DNA from 3 places in the Qipengyuania aurantiaca genome. Region 2 is predicted to be linked to each of the others. Evidence: predicted binding sites of a transcription regulator. Region 2 holds the regulator's gene; each other region holds the start of a gene.
What was found. Region 2 encodes LexA, which represses DNA repair genes until DNA is damaged. Its sites were predicted from a motif close to GTTCCNCNCTTGTTCT; they were not measured.
Positions count from the first base shown of each region.

Region 1 (7,276 bases), 210 kb from region 2:
CTGTCTTCTCGCGCATAAATGGTAAGCGTTCAACCTCTGTGCGCCTTGCCCCTTTCCCTTTTGCCCAGCCTCGACTAGACGCGCCCATCCTATGGCCAGACCCAAGCCCGCCACCTTCGACAAGCAGAAGACCGTCGCCGACAACCGGCGCGTGCGGTTCGATTACCATGTCGAGGAGACGTTCGAGGCGGGTCTCGCGTTGCAGGGCACCGAGGTGAAGGCCCTGCGCGCGGGCGAGGCGAGCATCAAGGAAAGCTACGCCGAAGTGCGCGACGGGCAGGTGTGGCTGATAAACGCCAATATTCCCGAATATTCGCACGGCAACCGCCTCAACCACGAGCCGCGCCGGCCGCGAAAGCTGCTGCTTCATTCGCGCGAGATCGAAAAGCTGTTTGGCGCGGTCGAGCGCAAGGGCATGACGCTGGTCCCGCTGTCGATCTATTTCAACTCGACGGGCCGCGCGAAGGTCGAGCTGGCGCTGGCCAAGGGCAAGCAGGCGCACGACAAGCGCCAGACGATCAAGGATCGCGACTGGAAGCGCGACAAGGCCCGGTTGATGCGGGAAAAGGGCTGAGAGCGCTCCGCTACCCCTTTCGTAACGCCTTCGTGCTAACCACATCGACTGTCATGCAAGTTTCGTCGTACACTCCTTGCAATACGCCCTTGCGCGCGCCAGTTGGGCGGCGCATGGCAGGATCGTGGCAGTGAGCGGGTTCAAGTCCAAGACTTTCCTTGCGGATTTCCTCCGCAAGCACATGCCCACGCGCGAAGAAATGGCGAAGAACCGTTTCCTCAAGCCGATCGCCCACCGTTTCCTGACACCCGAACTCTGGCGCTTCACCCGGCGCAGCGTACCGCGCGGCGTGGCGCTCGGACTGTTTGCGGCCTTCATCGTGCCGATCGGCCAGATCTTCCTCGCCGCCTTCCTTGCTCTGCCGGCTAGAGCGAACGTGCCGCTGTCCGCGCTTGTGACTTTCGTCACCAATCCCTTCACGCTGCCCTTCTGGCTGATAATCGCCAACAAGACAGGGCGGTTGGTGCTCAACATTGACGCGGCCATGGGAGCAGGCGCCGGGCAATTGGCCGATGATGGCGGCGCGCTCGCCCGCTGGCTCGAGGTCGGAGGGGTGACCGCTTTCGGCTTCCTCGTCCTCGCCATCGTCAGTGCGGCGGTGGGATACCTCCTGTCCAGCTTCATCTGGCGCATCGTCATTGCACGCCGCCGCACGAAGCGCCTCGCCAGGATGGAAGCGCGGCTCGACGAACGGCTGCGGGAGCGGGGCGAGTGAGCCTGCTTACCGAAACCGAGAACGAGGGCTTGCCGCCGGTCCCGCTGTTGCTGGGCATATTGCTCGCCTTCGCGGTGTCGGTCGGCCTCGTCTGGCTGGCCGCCGACAGTTCAATCACCGCGCTCGCCTATGGCGGGGCGCTTATCGCCATCGTTCTTGCGCTCTTGCTCGCCCCGCGCTTCCGCCCGGCGCAGGCTGCCGACGGATTCCAGCAGCCCGACTGGACGGTGACCGCCGCCGCGATCCAGAACCGCCGCCGCGCCGTGGCGGTGCTCGACCGCGCCAATCGCCTGACCTGCGCCAACGACACTTACGAGAAGTGGTTCGGCGGCGACCTCGCCCCGCACGAATTGCCTTTCGACGAAGAGGCCAAACGCAAGCTCGCCGAGGCCGCCCGCTCGGCCTGGCGTGAGGGCGAGGGTTCCAGCGGCGAGCTCGCGCTCGAGGGTTCGGACCGCCGCTTCGAACTCGCGATCGAACGGGTCGGTCGCGGCGAGGACTACCTCGTCTGGCGTTTCAGCGAAGTCGTGCGCACGCGCAGCTATGACGGGATGAACGAGAGGATTTCGGGTCCGCTCGGCCAGATCATGTCGCGCTCCGGCATCGAACTCGCCATCGTCGCGCCCGACGGCATCGTGCAGTCGGCAACCCCGGGCCTTGCCGAGCGCGCGCTGGGCGAACGCGGCGCGAAGCTTGCTGGGCAGGAATTCGTCCAGCTTTTGCGGTCCGATGATCGCGATCGCATCTTCTTCGCGCGCGAGGGGCAGCAGGGCTCGCCGCAGACGCTGGTGCATGTTCCGCTCGATCCGCCCGGCGGCAAGGACGCGCAGGGAGGCGAAGCGGCGCCTGCGCTCATGCTGCTGGTCGACAGCACCGTCGGCATCGGTGGGGGATGGCAAGGCAGCGGCAAGGCGGCGATTCCGCAGCTCGAAGCGCTCCTGTCCGCGCTCCCGCTTGGCCTTGCCCTGACCGACCGCGACGGGAGGTTCCTTTTCGCCAACAAGGCTTTCCTGCGCGCGGTGGAACGCGAAGGATCGGGCTTGCCGCAATTCCCCTCCGACCTCGTGGTGCGCGAGGACAAGGCGGCCATGGCCGATACCGTCCGCCGCTTCGCCAAGGGTGCGACGGCAAGCGGCGACATGGCGGTGCGCCTCGCCAACGACAAGGAAGAGCCGGTCTCCATCGGCCTAGCCGGCGTGCGCGGGCTGGGCGATGCCGCTGTGCTCCTGTCGATCAGCGATTCCACCGAGGAAAAGCGCCTGCGCCGCCAGGTTGCACAGGCCACCAAGATGCAGGCCGTCGGCCAGCTTGCCGGCGGTGTCGCGCACGACTTCAACAACGTGCTGACCGCCATCATCGGCTATTGCGACCTCATGCTGCTGCGCCACACGCCGGGCGACAGCGACTATGACGACATCCAGCAGATCAAGGCGAACTCGAACCGCGCCGCCTCGCTGACCCGCCAGCTGCTCGCCTTCTCGCGCCAGCAGACGCTGCGCCCCGTCGTGCTGCAAATGCCCGACGTAGTGAGCGAGGTGAGCCAGCTGCTGAAGCGCCTGATGGGCGACAAGATCGAGTTCTCCGTCCGCCACGACCGCGAATTGGGCCCGGTCCGCGCCGACCCGCAGCAGCTCGAACAGGTCATCATCAACCTGGCCGTGAACGCGCGTGACGCGATGCAGAGCCATGCCGCGCGCCTCGGCAAGCAGGACTGGAAGGGGCGTCTGACGCTCGCCACCCGCCGCGTGTCGGCGCGCGACGTGCGCAAGATGGGCATCGATATCATGCCCGCCGACGACTATACCGTCCTCATCGTGCAGGACACGGGCGGCGGCATCCCGGGCGAGCATCTCAACAAGATCTTCGAACCCTTCTTCACCACCAAGGAGCAGGGGAAGGGCACTGGCCTCGGCCTTTCCACGGTCTACGGCATCGTGAAACAGTCGAACGGCTTCATCTTCGCCGACAACGTCACCGATTCCAGCGGCGAGGCGGCCGGCGCGCGCTTCACCATGTACCTGCCGGTCCACAAGGGCGAGATGCCGGCCAACCAGCGTGGTGAGGATCGCGAGGATACCAAGGCCAGCGAATGGGCCGGCGGCGGCACGCTGCTGCTGGTAGAAGACGAGGACATGGTCCGCGCCGTGGCCGAACGCGCGCTCACCCGCGCCGGCTATTCGGTCACGACCGCGCGCGATGGGGAGGAGGGCCTCGCCCAGATCGCCAATGGCGAGATCGAGTTCGATCTGATCGTGTCGGACGTCGTCATGCCGGCGATGGACGGCCCGGCGATGGCGCGCGCGATCCGCAAGGTGAAGCCCGATGTGCCGATCCTGTTCATGTCCGGCTATGCCGAGGAGCAGCTGCGCAACGACATCGATATCGACAATATGTACTTCATTCCCAAGCCCTTCAGCGTTCAGCAGATCAACGCGAAGGTCTCGGAAGTTTTGCAGGCGCAGGCCAAGGTCGACGCCTGACAGGGTGCGGAAGCCCCAGATTTCTGCGCTTTTTGACCCTGTTGAAGAAAATTTCGTTCCACTCTTGTTCTATGAGAACAAATTGGGTACACCTCTTCGCAGTTGATGAGTTGGAAACGGCTCTGGAAATGCGAAAGGGGAATATGTCATGGCGGCCAGTCTGAAGCTTGTAGGGGATAAGAAAGTGGACGCAGACCGCCAGAAGGCATTGGACGCCGCGCTTGCGCAGATCGATCGCGCATTCGGCAAAGGCTCGGCGATGAAGCTGGGCCAGAAGGAAGCGATGAATGTGGAGGCGATCTCCACCGGCTCGCTCGGCCTCGATATTGCATTGGGCATCGGCGGCCTGCCCAAGGGCCGCGTGATCGAAGTCTACGGTCCGGAAAGCTCGGGCAAGACCACGCTGGCGCTGCACGCCATCGCCGAAGCGCAGAAGGCGGGCGGTACCGCGGCTTTCGTCGATGCGGAACACGCTCTCGATCCGGTCTATGCCAAGAAGCTGGGCGTCGATGTGGACGAGCTGATCGTCTCGCAGCCCGACACCGGCGAACAGGCGCTCGAAATCACCGATACGCTGGTGCGTTCGAACGCCATCGACATCCTCGTGGTCGACTCGGTTGCCGCGCTGGTTCCCCGCGCCGAGATCGAAGGCGAGATGGGCGACAGCCACGTCGGCCTCCAGGCGCGTCTCATGTCGCAATCGCTGCGCAAGCTCACCGGTTCGATCAACCGCTCCAAGTGCATGGTGATCTTCATCAATCAGCTGCGCATGAAGATCGGCGTGATGTACGGTAACCCCGAAACCACCACGGGCGGCAACGCGCTCAAGTTCTACGCCTCGGTTCGTCTCGACATCCGCCGCACCGGCCAGATCAAGGACCGTGACGAGGTGATCGGCAACTCGACCCGCGTGAAGGTCGTCAAGAACAAGGTCGCCCCGCCGTTCAAGCAGGTCGAATTCGACATCATGTATGGCGAAGGCATCTCCAAGATCGGCGAGATCCTCGATCTGGGCGTGAAGGCGGGCCTGGTCGAGAAGTCGGGCAGCTGGTTCAGCTATGACAGCGTCCGCATCGGCCAGGGCCGCGAGAACGCCAAGACCTTCCTCAAGGAAAACCCCGAAATGTGCGCCAAGTTGGAAGCTGCGATCCGCGGCAAAACCGACGAGGTCGCCGAAGAGATGATGACTGGTCCGGACGCGGAAGACTGATCACATCGCTTCAAGCGGGGGCGCGTGCGGCACCTCATTCCCCGCCGCACGTCACAGCCGGACTGTCCCCCGGCGCTCCCGGAAACACGGAAAGCCGGTGCGCGCGCTCTCTCCTATTGCCGCCGCACCGGCTTTTCGTGTGTCTGGGCCTGATCCCGAATTGAGGCTGGCCTAGTGCGCTCCGTCTCCCTAGGCAGGAGACAACCAGCAGGGGAGAGCGCATGACTATCACCGTCCACCACCTCAACAACAGCCGCTCGCAGCGGATACTGTGGCTGCTCGAGGAACTCGGGGCCGATTACGAGATCGTGGCCTACCAGCGCGATGCGACGACCAATCTCGCGCCGCCCGAACTCAAGCAGGCGCATCCGCTGGGCAAGTCGCCGGTCATCGAGGACGATGGCCGACGGGTCGCCGAAAGCGGTGCGATTATCGAGTATCTGTGTGAACGGCACGGCGGCGAGAGCTGGCTTCCCGATCGATCGTCCAACGCCTGGATCGACCACCTCGAATGGATGCAGTTCGGCGAAAGCTCGTTTTTCGTGCCCGTCATGCTAAAGCTGGTCGCCGGCCGCCTGGGCGAGGCTGCAGCTCCGGCCATGCCGCGGATCGACGAGCAGCTTGCCGCGCATATCGAGTACGCCGAGAACAACATCTCCGACGACCTCCATTTTGTCGGCTCCGACTGGTCCGCCGCCGACGTCATGATGAGCTTCCCTGCCGAAATCGCGGTGATGCAGGGGTATGGCGAAAAGGCGCCCAAGCTGGCCCGTTTCGTCGAGGCGATACATGCACGCCCCGCCTGGCAACGCGCCCGCGAACGCGGCGGCGCCTATTTCGGATGGTGAGCGAATGACTTCGGGTTCGGAATGGAAAGACCGTGTCGGCCAGAGCTGGGCGAGGGAGTGGTAGCGAACGGATCGCAGTTTCGGTGAGCTAACCTCTCGGCTTCTCGAAACGGCAGTGGCCCACTCCTATGAAAGGGCGCTCGATATCGGTTGCGGTGCGGGCGAAATTACCCTCGAACTGGCTCAGGCGAACGCCGCTGCATCGCATCTGGGCATCGATATCAGCCCTGAGCTTCTCGTAGTCGCGCGCGAGAGAACGACCGGCCTTGCCAACACCGCATTCGAACTTTGCGATGCATCCGGTTGGACCTCGGACACCGGTCGAAAGCCCGATTTGCTGGTCTCCCGCCATGGCGTGATGTTCTTCGGCGATCCCGCAAAGGCGTTCGATCACCTGCGTTCGCAGTCAGAACCAGATGCCCGCATGGTTTTCAGTTGCTTCCGCACTCCGGCGGAAAACGGATGGATCCGTGAACTCGCTGCCATCGTCCCTCCCGGTGGCGAGGCGCCTGACCCCCGTGCGCCGGGACCCTTTGCTTTCGGGGAAGCCAACTATGTCAGGGATGTGCTCAACGAGGGAGGGTGGCAATCCGTCGAGCTCACTCCGGTCGATTACGCCATGATTGTCGGAACGGGCGAAGACCCGGTTGCGGACGCGGTATCCTACTTCCAGGCGATCGGCCCCAGTGCCCGCGCCCTTGCGGAAACGGAAGGCGAGGAGCGCGAAGCCATGCTTGCCCGTCTCGCAGACATGGCCGCAGCGAACCGTGATGGCGACACCGTCTCGCTCGCGGCAGCTTGTTGGATCGTTACCGCCAGCGCTGGCTGACCATCGCCGCTTTCGCCCACGGTAAACGGGCTTTTGCGGCTTGTCGGGCGGGCCGCGATTGCCTAACTGCGCCCGCATGACGTCGACCAATGAAATCCGCCGCTCCTTCCTCGATTACTTCGGCAGCAACGACCATGCCGAGGTTCCGAGCGCGCCGCTCGTGCCTTTCAGCGATCCCACGCTCATGTTCGTCAACGCGGGCATGGTGCCGTTCAAGAACGCCTTCACCGGCCTCGAAACCCCGCCCGCACCGCGCGCCACCAGCGCGCAGAAATGTGTGCGCGCCGGCGGCAAGCACAACGATCTCGACAATGTCGGCTACACCGCGCGGCATCACACCTTCTTCGAGATGCTCGGCAATTTCAGCTTCGGCGACTATTTCAAGGAACAGGCGATCGACCACGCCTGGACGCTGCTGACCAAGGAATGGGGGCTCGACAAGGACCGACTGCTGGTCACGGTCTACCACACTGACGACGAAGCCTTCGACCTGTGGAAGAAGCGCACCGGTTTCGCCGACGAGCGCATCATCCGCATCCCGACCAAGGACAATTTCTGGGCCATGGGCTCGGACGGTCCGTGCGGCCCGTGCTCGGAAATCTTCTACGACCACGGCGACC
Region 1 covers NZ_CP081295.1:2,373,463-2,380,738, forward strand. Annotated here, with positions in the region: gene smpB (SsrA-binding protein SmpB) at 92-574, shown strand; gene K3148_RS11595 (DUF2062 domain-containing protein) at 705-1,289, shown strand; gene K3148_RS11600 (hybrid sensor histidine kinase/response regulator) at 1,286-3,769, shown strand; gene recA (recombinase RecA) at 3,918-4,979, shown strand; gene K3148_RS11610 (glutathione S-transferase family protein) at 5,201-5,827, shown strand; partial or broken gene K3148_RS11615 (class I SAM-dependent methyltransferase) at 5,925-6,656, shown strand; gene alaS (alanine--tRNA ligase) at 6,733-7,276, shown strand, end outside.
Region 1: a site for LexA is predicted at 3,825-3,840, ahead of recA (recombinase RecA). Genes of this name have one in related genera too.

Region 2 (7,276 bases):
CACCGAGCACGGCCACGCCCTCCTCGCCAATTTCCTCGAACTGTGCGGGATTGCAACCAAGGTGCCAGCATGAAGACGCTTCCCTCCGCCGACACCCATCTCACCGAAAGCGACGCGCACGAGATTTTCGGCTGGATCCTCGACGGCGAAACGAGTGACGAGGAGATCGGTCGCTTCCTCGTCGAAATGTCCGCCCGCAGCGAGACTTCGGAGGAAATCGCCGGAGCCGCACGGGCCTTGCGCGAACGGTTGATCCCCATCGATGCACCCGATGGCACGGTCGATTGCTGCGGCACCGGCGGCGACGGGCACCACACGCTCAACGTCTCGACGGCAGTCAGCCTGCTGGTCGCGGCGTCCGGCGTGCCGGTGGCGAAGCATGGCAACCGTGCCGCCAGCTCCAAATCGGGCGCGGCGGACACGCTGGAAGCGCTCGGTCTCGATATGGAAGCGGCGGGAAGAACCGCCGAGAAGACACTGAACGAACTGGGTATTTGCTTCCTCTTCGCCAAGAACCACCACCCGGCCATGGGGCGTATCCAGCCCATTCGCCAGAAGCTGGGCATGCGCACGATCTTCAACCTGATGGGGCCGCTGTCGAACCCCGCTGGCGTCACCCGCCAGCTCATCGGCATCGCGCGTCCGGCCTATGTGCCGATCTACGCGGCGGCCAAGGCGAAACTCGGCACCGAGCGCACCTTCATCGCCTCGGGCGACGAGGGGCTGGACGAACTCAGCCTCGCAGGCGGCAACGAGCTTGCCGACGTGGCGGGCAATGATTTCGAGATGCGCCGCGTCGTTGCGGTGCAGGCCAACCTGCCGCACGCGCCGGTCGAGGCGATCCGCGGCGGCGATCCCGCCCATAACGCCAAGGCCCTCGAAGCGCTGCTGATGGGCGCGCCCGGCCCCTATCGCGACGCCGTCCTGTTCAACACCGCCGCAACCCTGATCGTTGCCGGCAAGACCAGCGACTGGACTGAAGGCGCCGAAATGGGCGCCGAGGCGATCGATTCCGGGAGGGCCAAGCAATTGCTCGCCGACTGGATTGCGCTGGCCAAATGAACAAGCTCGAGCAGATTTGCGCGACCAAGCGCGAGGAAGTGGCCGCGCGCAAGGCCGAACGCAGCCTTGCCGACCTCGAAGGGCTGGCCAGCGAACAGAGTGCCCCGCGCGCCTTCCTTGCCGCGCTGGAGCAAGCGCAGGGCGCGGGCTTCGGCCTGATCGCGGAGATCAAGAAAGCCTCGCCCTCCAAGGGCCTCATCCGTCCCGACTTCCAGCCCGCGGATCACGCGCGCGCCTATGCGGCAGGCGGTGCTGCCTGCCTTTCGGTCCTGACCGACGCGCCCTATTTCCAGGGCCACGAAGATTACCTGATCGCGGCGCGGGCTGCCTGCGATCTTCCCGTGCTGCGCAAGGATTTCATGGTCGATCCCTGGCAGGTCACCGAGGCGCGCGCCATCGGGGCGGATGCGATCCTGATCATCGTGGCCGCGATCGACGACACGCAGATGGCAGAGATCGAAGCGGCTGCCTTCGAGCAGGGAATGGACGTGCTGGTCGAGGTCCATGACGCCATGGAACTGGAGCGCGCGACGCGATTGAAGTCACGCCTTCTCGGGGTGAATAACCGCAATCTCAAGACCTTCGAGACTGATCTTGCCACGACGGAGGAACTTGCACGGCTTGCTCCGACCGATCGCTTGCTGGTTGGGGAAAGCGGTATCTTCACGCACGACGATTGCCAGCGGCTCGCCCGTTCGGGCGTGCGGAGCTTCCTCGTCGGCGAAAGCCTCATGCGGCAGGACGATGTCGAGGCGGGAACTCGCCGCTTGCTCGAAGGCTGATGCCCTGTCCTACCGTGGGAAACTGTGGCATGCAGTGGCCATGAACTCGATCTCCAGACACTCATTGGCGGCGGCAGAAGGCTCGCAAAAGCACCTTGCCGCGACGGTGAAGTTTTCTTCGCCAGGACCGTGCTCCATGCGCTCCATCGTTCAGCTTTACGGGGTCGTTCGATGAACAGACTTACTCATCTCGACGAGAACGGCGCGGCGCGCATGGTTGACGTGAGTGCAAAGCCCGAAACCGAGCGTACGGCCACGGCCGAGGGGCGGATTCGGATGCGGACCGATGCGCTCGAGGCGATGCTCGCTGGCGATGTACCCAAGGGCGATGCCCTCGCCACGGCACGGATTGCCGGCATCATGGCCGCCAAGAAGACCGGCGAACTCATCCCGCTTTGCCATCCTCTCGGGCTGGAAAGCGTGACCATCGAGTTCGAGCGCGAATCGGACGCGATCCGCGTCACCGCCAAGGCCGGATTGATCGGAAGGACCGGTGTCGAAATGGAGGCAATGACCGCCGCCAGCGTCGCTCTGCTCACGCTCTACGACATGGGCAAGGCGCTCGATCGCGGTATGGTGATCGAGGGTGTCCGCCTCCTTGCCAAGAGCGGCGGCAAGTCCGGCGAATGGCGCGCAGCGGACTGAAACGGGAACGCCTGTTCTTGCCCAACTGCCTCCAAAACGGCGGGATTGCTTGACTTGGCAGAAATGGTTGCCTAATTGTTCCACATTCGTTCACAGGGTTGTGAACAGATAATGTGACAAGGACCATGGGGAGAACCCGATGCTGACTGCCAAGCAGCACGAACTGATCCGCTTCATCCAGCAGAAGCTGGAAGAAACCGGCATTTCGCCTTCGTTCGAAGAGATGAAAGAAGCGCTCGATCTCAAGAGCAAGTCGGGCGTGCATCGCCTGATTTCCGCCTTGGAAGAACGCGGCTTCATCCGCCGCCTGCCCAACCGGGCGCGCGCGCTGGAAGTGATCAAGCTACCCGAGGATTCGGTCACCAGCCCGTCCAAGCCGGCAGCACCCGCCAACGACACGGTCGTCGCGGCGCACGCTCCGAAGGCGGCGGCTCCGGAACCCGCCAACGACATCATAGAAGTGCCGCTGCACGGACGGATTGCCGCCGGTGCTCCGATCGAGGCAATCGAGGGGCAGGCTTCGATGCCAGTCCCCGCGGCCCTGCTCGGCCCGGGCGATCACTACGCGCTCGAAGTCAGCGGCGATTCCATGATCGAGGCCGGGATTTTCGATGGCGACTTCGCCCTCGTAAAACGCGCCGAAACCGCACGCGATGGCGAGATCGTGGTGGCGCTCGTGGATAACGAGGAAGCGACGCTCAAATACCTGCGCAAGGAAGGCGCCATGGTGCGCCTCGATCCCGCCAATGGGGCCTATGAGCCGCAGGTCTACGAAGCAGGTCGGGTAAAAGTGCAGGGCAAGCTTGCTGGCCTTTTGCGCCGGTATCACTAAGCATGAGGTGGCGAGAATTGACCAGGGGGCGTTCCTGCGGAAGCGCCCCTTAGTCGTCCAAGCCGCCTTTCCACCAGCCATGCTCGCCTTGATGCATTGACACAGTCTCGACCCCTCCGGCCTCCAAGTCGATAACGGTTCCTCCACGCTCCTTCAGAAAGCGTCCGTCCGCTTTGAGCCAACGCGGCTGGCAACTGCGCGGCAACCAGCGGTCGGCGATCACTAGATCAGCCCTCTCGCACGCCGCGGCCAGCTCCCGCTCGTCGAGCCGCTCCCGGCTGCGGGCAACCAAGAGATGCCAGACCCGCTCGCCGCCCTCCATCGGCAGGGTGCAGAAGTCGGCACTGCACCGCGCCCCAGGCCAGTTGGCCATGGGCATCGACGCCGCTTCGACTCCCGCCAGTTCTGCAAGGCTGTCGTGCCCAAAGGAGCCCGGCTTGTCCCGCAGCATGAAGAGACGACCGTCACGATCGACCAGCCCCACATCCCGCCCATCACGCGAAATAAGAACGTCGGGCGCCGATGCCGTTGCCAGCAAAAGACCGCCGACCGCAGCAGGCAACAACCCGAGCAAGCGCGCCCTCCCGCGCCACAAGGCCAGCCAAAGACCGCCCGCGACGAACAGGAGCACCGTGAACAACCCGATATGCGGCACCAGCTTCACCGCCCCCGGTTGCGCTGAGGTGGTATGCGCGAGCAGCAAAAGCAGGTCGAGCGACTGGCCGGCGAGCCACCAGAACGGCGCGCCCAATCCGACCAGGTCGAACAGCAGCGCGGCGGCAATCAGGGGCATCGACACGAATGTCACGAGCGGGATCGCCAGGACGTTGGCAAAGGCCCCGTACAAGCCCGCGCGGTGGAAGTGGAAAAGCACGATCGGCATCAGCGCAATCTCGATCACCAAACCGGTCACAAAGAGCATCAGCATCCGCCTTGAGAGCCATCGCGTCCGGCTCTCTTCGCGCGGGGCAAGAAAGTCTTTCACCGGGCGCGCGTTGTGCAAAGCGACGATAGCGAGAACCGCCGCAAAGCTCATCTGGAAGCTGGGCCCAACCAACGTCTCCGGCCAGAGCAGGAGCACGACCGCAGCGGCAACTGCAACCATGCGTAGCGACAACGGCTCGCGCCCGAGCGCGAGCGCTATGAGTACCAGGATCGCCCCGATGCAACTCCTCACCGTCGGCACCTGCGCCCCGGTCAGCAAGGTGTAACCAATACCCGCGAACGCCGCGAATGCGGCGGCGACAAGGGGCAATCGCAACCTAAGGGTGATCCATGGCGACAGTGCAAAGAGCTTGATCGCAAGGAAATAGGCCGCAGCAATCACTGCACTCACATGCAGACCGCTGATCGCCAAGAGGTGAGTAAGCCCCGCGTCCCGCATGGCGACTTCGTTATCCTCCGCGATGGCGCCGCGATCCCCGCTGGCAAACGCAGCGGCGATGCTGCCCGCCGATCCGTCGAGATTGTCCCGGACATGGGCGGACAAGAAGCGCTGCGCCCTCGCGATAAGCCCTGTGTCCTTCCCGGCCTCCTCCACAATCTCGATCTCGCCTACGAGGGAGCCAGTGGCCGCGTATCCCTCGAACCACGCGGCGCGCGCAAAGTCGTATCCGCCGGGCAGGAGCGGCGGAGAAGGCGGCATCAATCGCGCGCGAAGGCGGACACGCGCGCCCTCGTCCAACCCTTCGATCGCCTTATCCAAGGGAACGTTGACCCGCAGCTTCATAGCTCGGCCTTCCGTGGCATCGCGGGTGGCAAGGACGAGCCGGTAACGCCCCTCGGCGGGTTGCTCCTGCTTGGACAAAATCCGCGCATCGAGCGCCATCAGGGTAGGCCGGTCGATCGGTTCTGCTCCGACGATATCGGACCTCGCCCAGACCACCGCCAACCCTGCCGCGAATGCAAGGCTGAGGCCGGTCAGCGCCAAGCGAAGATGTGCCCTCGCATCCTCCCCCTTCCATAGCGCCTGAGCAGCCAGAGCAATCAACGAAGCTAGCACGCCGGCCAGAACCCACTGCCAAGGCGTGTGAAGGACGAACCAGCTCCCCACGCCAGCAGCGAAGGCCACCACCAGCCACGGGGCGCGATCAAACCCGGAAGTGCCGAGAAAGCTCTCGAACGCGTCGCCAAATCTGGACATTGAAGCGCGCATGCGCCAAGGGCGCTGCACTGCAGCATTCTCGGATAAATCCGTATCGCTGATCGGAACCAGCGGCGTCCCCTGCGTCGCCATGCAAGTACCTGAAAGGAAAGAGCAAGGAATGGCAAGCGAAACCGGCAAACAGGTCGTCACGCGGTTCGCCCCCTCGCCCACCGGCTTCCTCCACATCGGCGGCGCGCGCACCGCGCTGTTCAACTGGCTCTATGCCCGCCACCACGGCGGCCGCGCGCTCCTGCGGATCGAAGATACCGATCGCAAGCGCAGCACGCAGGATGCCATCGACAAGATCATCGAGGGGCTCGACTGGCTCGGCCTCGATTACGACGACCCGCCCCTGTTCCAGTCCGACCGTGCCGCCCGCCATGCCGAGGTAGCCAACCAGCTTCTCGAGGCTGGTCACGCCTACAAGTGTTACGCCACGCCCGAAGAACTCGAGGCAATGCGGGCCGAGCAGCGCGCCAACAAGCAGCCCATGCGCTACGACCGTCGCTGGCGCGACCGCGACGAGAGCGAGGCACCGGAAGGCGCACCCTATGTGATCCGCCTCAAGGTCCCGACCGACGGCGAAACCGTGATCGAGGACGAGGTCCAGGGCAAGGTCACGGTGCAGAACGCCGAGATCGACGATTACGTGTTGCTGCGCGCCGATGGTACGCCCACCTACATGCTCGCCGTCGTGGTGGACGATCACGATATGGGCGTCACGCATATCATCCGCGGCGATGACCACCTGAACAACGCCTTCCGCCAGCTCCCCGTGATCCGAGCTATGGACGCGATTGAAGGCGGTTGGCCGGACCCGGTCTACGCCCATGTCCCGCTCATCCACGGAGCCGATGGCGCCAAGCTGTCCAAGCGCCACGGCGCGGTAGGCGTGGAAGCCTATCGCGACGAGGAAGGCGTCCTTCCCGAAGCGCTGTTCAACTACCTCCTCCGCCTTGGCTGGGGCCATGGCGACCGCGAGGAGATCACGCGCGGTGAAGCGGTCGAACTGTTCGATCTCGATGGCGTGGGCAAGAGCCCTTCGCGCTTCGACATCAAGAAGCTGCAGAACCTCAACGGGCATTACATCCGCGAGGCGGACGATGCGCGGCTCGCCAAACTGGTGGCCAAAAAGCTCGGCGGGAATGCCGACGAGAGGCTTCTGACCAATGCCATGCCGGTCCTGAAGCCGCGTGCCAAGAGCGTCGACGAACTCGTTGAAGGCGCAGCCTTTCTCTTCAAGCAACGCCCGCTGGAAATGACCGAGAAAGCCGCCGGGCTGCTCGACGACGAGGCACGCGTCCGCCTGGCTGGCCTTTCGGAGCGCCTCGCACAGGAAAATAACTGGACATTGGAGGCTCTCGAAGCCACTACGAAATCGTATGCCGAACAGCTCGAACTGGGCCTCGGCAAGCTGGCGCAGCCCATGCGGGCGGCGTTGACGGGCACGACCACGTCGCCCGGAATTTTCGATGTACTGGTCCTGCTGGGCAAGGAAGAGTCGCTGGCGCGTATCGACGCGCAGGCCTCGCCCGCAGGCAAGGAATAAGACGGACCAAGGAGACACGCGTGGCCGACAAGCAGGCAACTCTCAATCTCGGCGATCAGGCCCAGGACTTCCCCGTATTGGAAGGAAGCGTCGGACCCGACGTTATCGACATCCGCAAGCTCTACGGGGCGACCGGCAAGTTCACCTACGATCCGGGCTACAAGTCCACTGCGAGCTGCGAAAGCGCGCTCACCTATATCGACGGTGAAGCCGGCGTCCTGCTGCACCGCGGTTATCCGATCGGCCAGCTCGCCGAACAC
Region 2 covers NZ_CP081295.1:2,583,863-2,591,138, forward strand. Annotated here, with positions in the region: gene K3148_RS12595 (anthranilate synthase component II) at 1-73, shown strand, start outside; gene trpD (anthranilate phosphoribosyltransferase) at 70-1,062, shown strand; gene trpC (indole-3-glycerol phosphate synthase TrpC) at 1,059-1,844, shown strand; gene moaC (cyclic pyranopterin monophosphate synthase MoaC) at 2,016-2,489, shown strand; gene lexA (transcriptional repressor LexA) at 2,629-3,321, shown strand; gene K3148_RS12620 (ComEC/Rec2 family competence protein) at 3,371-5,557, opposite strand; gene gltX (glutamate--tRNA ligase) at 5,586-7,016, shown strand; gene K3148_RS12630 (citrate synthase) at 7,037-7,276, shown strand, end outside.

Region 3 (7,276 bases), 1.3 Mb from region 2:
TCGGCATCAGGGCAGGCGCCGCGTTCCTGTGCGAGCACCATGGAAGCTTCCGACGCCTTGCCCTGGATGTGCTTGAACATCTTCAGGTTCCAGACCTTAGCCATCGGGCTTTCGAAGCCGATGCCCTTCTGCTGGAGGAAGGAGTGGAAGCCCATCACGCCGAGGCCGACGCTACGTTCGCGCATCGCGGAGTATTTCGCGCGCGCCATCTCGTCGGGCGCGCGGTCGATGTAATCCTGCAGGACGTTGTCGAGGAAGCGCATGACGTCCTCGATGAACTGCTTTTCGGTGTTCCACTCGTCCCACTTCTCGATGTTGAGCGAGGACAGGCAGCAGACTGCGGTGCGGTCGTTGCCGAGGTGGTCGATGCCGGTCGGCAGGGTAATTTCGGCGCACAGGTTCGAAGTCGAGACCTTGAGGCCGAGATCGCGGTGATGCTTGGGCATCATGCGGTTCACCGTGTCCGAGAAGACGATGTAGGGCTCGCCCGTCGCAAGGCGGGTCTCGACGAGCTTCTGGAAGAGCGAACGCGCGTCGACCGTCTTGCGGACGCTGCCGTCCTTGGGGCTGACGAGGTCGAATTCCTCACCGTTGCGGACCGCTTCCATGAAGGCATCGGTGATCAGCACGCCGTGGTGCAGGTTCAGCGCCTTGCGGTTGAAGTCGCCCGAGGGCTTACGGATTTCGAGGAATTCCTCGATTTCCGGGTGGTTGACGTCGATGTAGCAGGCCGCCGAGCCGCGGCGCAGGGACCCTTGCGAGATCGCGAGCGTCAGGCTGTCCATCACGCGGACGAAGGGAATGATGCCGCTGGTCTTGCCGTTGAGGCCGACCGGCTCGCCGATGCCGCGGACATTCCCCCAATAGGTGCCGATGCCGCCGCCCTTCGAAGCGAGCCACACGTTCTCGTTCCAGGTGCCGACGATGCCGTCGAGGCTGTCCGAAACCGAGTTCAAATAGCAGGAGATGGGCAGGCCGCGCGTGGTGCCGCCGTTCGAGAGAACGGGGGTCGCGGGCATGAACCACAGCTTTGAGATGTAGTCGTAAAGGCGCTGGGCGTGGTCCTGGTCGTCGGCGAAATAGTCGGCGACGCGGGCGAACAGGTCCTGATAGGTTTCGCCGGGCAGCAGGTAACGGTCTTCCAGCGTCTCCTTACCGAACTCGGTGAGGAGATCGTTGCGGCTGTCGTCCGTCTTCACGTCGAAGCGGCGGTCGAGGACCTTCTTGGAATCTTCCTTGGCAGCCGCAGCCTTGGCAACTTCGGCCATGGCACCGGCCATCGCTTCACCCGCCTTTTCGGCGACGAGTTCGTCGCTGCCCTTATCGTCCTTCGCCATGCTCACCGCCTTGTCGGTGGCTTTCGACGCCGCGCCATCGCTGTCCTCGGTCGTGGTGTCCGTTTCGAGGTCCAGTGCCATCGCCGCTTCGTCTCCGCCTTTGAAATCCATGTTGCCCCACCATCTGTGTCTGTGCGGGCCGTACGGGTCCTGCGATCGCCCGTCGTGCCGCGTTCCTGTCGAGTCGACGGGAGCCCTACCCGCCTACCATCGAATGCCTTGTCCGGGGTGCGAAACTTCTCCCCATTTTCTCCACAGACCGGGGCGAATCCGCCACCTCTCCCATATGGGGAGCTTCGGGATAATCGCTAGGTCTTGTGGGTACCCCCAGGCAACCGACCACTAGATACTGAATCAGGAGCGAGTCGGGCGCAAGAGGGTCAACGAATTTTTAACACGCGTATGGAGAGTGCCTGTGGACCGGATCCGATGATGCGATGCAGCGACGCGTGGACCAAGCTGGCTTTGCGAAATCGCAAGCCCAAAAATGCAGCCGTGCAAAAAATCTTTGGGGCAAAAATGATGCTGCCGGCTTGTGAATCATTCGACTCGGACCGCGACATTTCCTTGCCGTGAGTTGCTTGTCGACCCGGTAGCCAGCGGGACAAAACGAACCCCGGCGACACGCCTGTTCCCGCAGAACATGACGTGGCACCGGGGCGTTCCCGGCCGGACAGTTTCATTTTGGCCGGGAAACGGTAGCGCGGTTCAGGAGGACGGACGGGCCGCTGCGCTACCGAAGGCGAAGACCCTGCGCTCGGAGGGATCGGATGCAAACCGCGCAGTTTCTTCGGCTATCAGTTGGTCCTGCAATTCCTCCGCACGTTCGGCGTTATTCGCGAACACGATGTTGGCCTGGTAGACCTGGTCGGGTCCGAGATCGGCCGGCACTTCGTTGAGGGTTCGCAAATTGCTCACCGCCCGGCGTGCGATCCTGTCGAGGGTGCGGATGCCCGACTTGCGGTAAATCGTTACGTTTTCCGGAGCGCCGTCGGCAGTGCGCGTGAAGCGCACCTTGGTGATCCCTTCCCCAAACGGGAGGTAGGGATACCGCGAGGCGGCTTCGAGCTGGTCATCGAGATCGCGCGAGACGGTCGCGACGAACTGCGCGTGGGATTTCTCCGGCGTAACGACGATGCTGGGTTCTTCCGCACCGGCGGTAACCGGCTCGGCGAGCAGGACGGCCGTGGCCGCAAGAGCGAGGGAGAGGGTGACAATTTTGTACATGGTGATCATCCTTTGGAATAAAGCGATGATCGGCCGCAGAGAGTTACACGTTGATCGCGACTGCCGTTTTCATTCTTCTAGCGAGTACGGTCGTTGGTCGATCGGAGAGCCGGGTCCTGCGGGCACCTTTGGCTACCGTTGCTTTAATTGAACCCGCTCCGAGCCTGTGTCAAATGACACAATAGCGCGTGACGGGGACATACAATCTGGACCGTTTCTTACATTTCGGCGCAAGCTCACGTGCCCCGCCAGACCTTAATCGACCAGATCGCGAAACCTTGGGATAGCCCCGCGAAAGGGACTCGCAGAGCGAGCCTCCAGTTCGCCGATACCTGCGCGAAAAATTCGGCGCGATTTGTCGCAATCGCCCTTCAGTTCGTCGCCGAAGAGGCGTGCCCCGCGATCTTGTCGGACAGCGGCTCGACCAGTTCCAGCGGAAGATCGTGCCCCCAGCCGGGGATGGTCTCCAGCTTCGCGTCCGGAATACAGGCCGCGGTGTCCCGCCCGCCTTCGCACGGTACGAGCGGATCGTCCTCGCCATGCAGAACAAGGGTCGGCACGGTGATTTCGCGCAGCATCGGGCGGCGGTCGCCATCGGCGACGATGGCCGAGAGGTGCCGCGTCGGACCTTCGGGATAAAAGCTGCGGCGCACGCTGGTGAGCGTGCGTTCGCGCAGGCGTTCCTCGGGCGCCGGATAGCCAGGCGAGCCGATGGTCCGCGCGAGCATGATGCCGTGTTCGACCAGCGCATCCTCGGCATCGCTCGAAGGCCGCGTGACCAGCGCCTGCAGCGCTTCCTTGCGCGCGGGCGGCAGCTTGGGATTGCCGGTGGTCGAAAAGATCTGGGTGAAGCTGAGGCAGCGTTCGGGATATTTTGCCGCGACATGCTGCGCGATCATGCCGCCCATGCTCGCGCCCACGATATGCGCCTTGTCGATGTCCAGCGCATCGAGCAGGCCGATCCCGTCGGCGGCCATGTCGGCAAGGCCATAGGGCACGCGCGGGGTCATGCCGATCTTGGACATCAGCGTCATCTTGACCAGCCCGGGTGCCTTCACCCCGTCGAACTTGTGGCTGAGGCCGATATCGCGGTTGTCATAACGGATGACGCGGTATCCGCGCGCGGCAAGGGCTTCGACCAGCTCGTCGGGCCACAGGGTCAGCTGCGCGCCGAAGCCCATGATGAGCAGCATCGCCGGATGGGCCGGATCGCCATGCTCTTCGTAATGGATATCGATCCCGTTTGCTGTGACCTTCGGCACGCGTCGCTCCTCTTTCTGATGTCCTCGCAGCGCACATCACCGCAATCCGGCGCGTTTGTCCATCGCCCAGGCGTAAATCGGGCTGCTTATAGTAAACAGAAAGTAAACGGGAGCGCAGCTTGTCGTTTTACTACAATCGACCGACTTCTATTTGTAGTATTTCTGCACCTTGGGAGAGGGCCTCATGAATATTGAGCGCAGGATTGCCGAGAGGAGTTCGACGCGCGAAAGCGTTCGTATCGCGCTGGGCGCCTACCAGCTCTTCGGCACCATGCGAAACCTCTCGCAGCAGGGTTGCATGGTGGAATCGCCGAATGCAGAAGTCGAAGTGGGCGACCGCTGCGACGTGTTCCTCGCCCCCGATTACTCGGTCGGCGGCCGGATCGCCTGGCAATTGGGCGATGCCCTGGGCATCTCCTTCGTCCACCCGGTGCCCGAAAGCCTGGTGCGCGAATTCGCTCTGGACGACTGGCCGCAGCGCGCCATTATGAAGCGGATCGGCCAGGGGCGCGGTTAACCTCCGCCCGCTGCTCGCCGAAGCTCAGGCGTCCACCAGTCCGCGAGCCCTGCGCTTGTCGCGATAAAGCGGCTCGTCGGCACGGGCGACAGCCGCATCGAGCAGGCCGCGGTCATTTTCATCGATTGCCGTCGTGCCGGAAGAAAAGCCGAAAGGCTTGCCGTCGATCCGGGTCAGGGGTCGGCGTTCGAGACCTTGCGCAAGGGTGGCAAGGGCCTTCGTCGCCTCGTCTTCGGAGCGATGGGCGAAGAAGACCAGGAATTCGTCCCCGCCCCAACGCGCTGCGGCGTCCTCACCCGACATCACTTCACGAAGGCGCTCGCCCATCATGCGAAGGACGCGATCCCCTTCAAGGTGGCCATGAAGGTCGTTGACCCGCTTGAAATTGTTCGTGTCGATGACGGCCAGCGTGCCGGACATTTTTTCGCGCGCGTCCATCGCCTCGAAAAAACCGCGGCGGTTGAGGAGGCCGGTCAGGAGGTCGGTGTTGGCCAATTCCTGCAAATTGTCGATCTTGTCTGCGGTCGAGCGCGAGGCGTGGGCGACCGATTCAAGAAGGTGACCCGCCAAATCGGGGCCTCCGATAGGGACCGGGCGCGACAGGTCGCCGTCACGCATGGCCCTGAGCGCACGCGAGGCCTCGTCGATCGGGGCGAGCAGGCCGTGAATGCCGAGGATTGCCGCGACGCTTCCGACAACGGTCGCCACGAGCAGGGCGAGGAAAATACCCCAATGCCACTCACCACGCAGCGCCTCGAAGACGAGGAAGGTCACAAGCGGAATGTGCACTGCGCCGAAGCACAGGGCGAACATTCGCGCCGGGTAATGGCGCGGAAAAAGGAAGGAAGTCGCCTTGTAGAATCGCATGATGGGGTCCCCGGTTCACTCCCCATAACGCGCGAAAGGTAAAGATTGCCCCCGATCCGCCCTGCGTGATGTCCCGGGAGCTACGGAATCAGCAGCGTGTCGCGCGCCACCGGGCTCGTCTCCGGATAGTCGAGGATGAAATGCAGGCCGCGGCTTTCGTGGCGTTTGAGCGCACTTTTCACGATCAGATTGGCGCATTCGAGCAGGTTACGCAGCTCGATGAGGTCGGTGGTGACGCGGAAGCTGCCGTAATAGTCCTCCACCTCCTGGCGCAGCATCTCGATCCTGTTGCCTGCGCGTTCCAACCGCTTGGTGGTGCGCACGATGCCGACATAGTTCCACATGAAGCGGCGGATCTCGGTCCAGTTCTGCTTGATGACCACTTCCTCGTCGGAATCGGTCACGCGGCTTTCGTCCCATGGCAGGATTTTGGGCGGGTCGTCGAGCTTGTCCCAGCATTCGAGGATGTCCTTGGCCGCCGCTTCGCCGAAAACGAAGCATTCGAGCAGACTGTTGGACGCAAGGCGGTTGGCGCCGTGGAGCCCGCTCTCGGTGCATTCGCCCGCAGCCCAGAGGCCGGGCAGGTCGGTCTTGGCGTCGAGTCCGATCTTCACCCCGCCGCAGGTGTAATGCTGGGCCGGCACGACCGGGATCGGTCCCTTGGTCATGTCGATGCCGAGACCCATCAGCTTTTCGTGGATGGTCGGGAAATGTTCCATCACGAACTCGGGCTGCTGGTGGCTGATGTCGAGATGGACATAGTCGAGGCCGTAGCGCTTGATCTGGTCGTCGTTCGCGCGCGCCACGATGTCGCGCGGGGCCAGCTCCATGCGCTCGGGGTCGTATTTCTCCATGTAGCGTTCGCCCGTCACCGGGTTGAACAGCCGTCCGCCCTCGCCGCGCACCGCCTCTGTAATGAGGAAGTTCTTGACCTCGAGATTGTAGAGGCAGGTCGGGTGAAACTGCATCATCTCCATGTTGGAGACACGCGCCCCCGCACGCCAGGCCATGGCGATCCCGTCGCCGGTGGCGCCGCGCGGGGCGGTGGAGAAAAGGTAGACGCGGCCCGCACCGCCCGCCGCCAGCACGGTGGCGCGCGCGACATGGGTCACAACCTCGCCCGTTTCCTCGTCGAGCGCATAGGCACCCCACACGCGGCCCGAACCGGAATATTCGGTCTGGTTGCGCCCGGTGATGAGGTCGATGCAGCTCTGGTGCGGGAGCAGGGTAATGTTCGGATTTTCCTCCGCCGCCTTCAGCAATGCAGCCTGCACCGCCCAGCCGGTCGCGTCGTTCACATGGACGATGCGGCGATGCGAATGTCCGCCCTCGCGGGTGAGGTGGAGATCGCCTTCCTCGCGGTTGAAAGGCACGCCCAGCTCGCACAGGCGGTCGATGGCGGCTGGTGCGCGCTCGATCACGAATTCGACCGTTTCGAGATCGTTGAGGCCGCCGCCCGCCACCATCGTATCGCGGATATGGTTCTCGAAGGTGTCGCCTGCGTCGAGCACGGCGGCAATCCCGCCCTGCGCCCAGGCGGTCGACCCGCTGGTCAGCTTGCCCTTGGCCAGCACCAGCACCTTCTTGGTCTGCGCAAGCTCCAGCGCGGCAGTCAGACCGGCCGCGCCCGAGCCGATGACGAGAACATCATGCGTATCAGTCATGCCCGTCTCATGGCCAAGCAATCATCATGCGGCAAGCACAGAACGACTCGCCGAAATTACGGTTAATTTAAGACAGACTCGCGATAATCACCGAATCGGACAGGGACATGCGGGGGCGCATGGGATCTTGGAGGGTCGCAAAAAATGAAAATGGGTTTGCTCGCCTGCGCTTTCGGGCGCCACTCGGTCGATTTCAGCAACATGCGCAAGGCAGGCGGCATGCACGTCGGCAAATGCCGGTGCTGCCACACGCCGATGGAAGAAATCGAACCGCACGTCTGGGACGTGCTCAAGGTAAAGGACGCTGGATTGGGTCCGCGCAGCTTCGGCTAAGACTTGACAGGATCGGCGCGGGTCAGCCCGCACCTGTCAACTGCACGAAGACATCTTCCAGATCGGCTT
Region 3 covers NZ_CP081295.1:1,325,874-1,333,149, reverse strand. Annotated here, with positions in the region: gene K3148_RS06485 (ribonucleoside-diphosphate reductase subunit alpha) at 1-1,448, opposite strand, end outside; gene K3148_RS06480 (energy transducer TonB) at 2,046-2,564, opposite strand; gene K3148_RS06475 (alpha/beta fold hydrolase) at 2,936-3,826, opposite strand; gene K3148_RS06470 (PilZ domain-containing protein) at 4,011-4,343, shown strand; gene K3148_RS06465 (GGDEF domain-containing protein) at 4,368-5,210, opposite strand; gene nadB (L-aspartate oxidase) at 5,291-6,874, opposite strand; gene K3148_RS06455 (hypothetical protein) at 7,019-7,207, shown strand; gene K3148_RS06450 (ABC transporter ATP-binding protein) at 7,230-7,276, opposite strand, start outside.
Region 3: a site for LexA is predicted at 1,574-1,589, ahead of K3148_RS06485 (ribonucleoside-diphosphate reductase subunit alpha). Genes of this name have one in related genera too.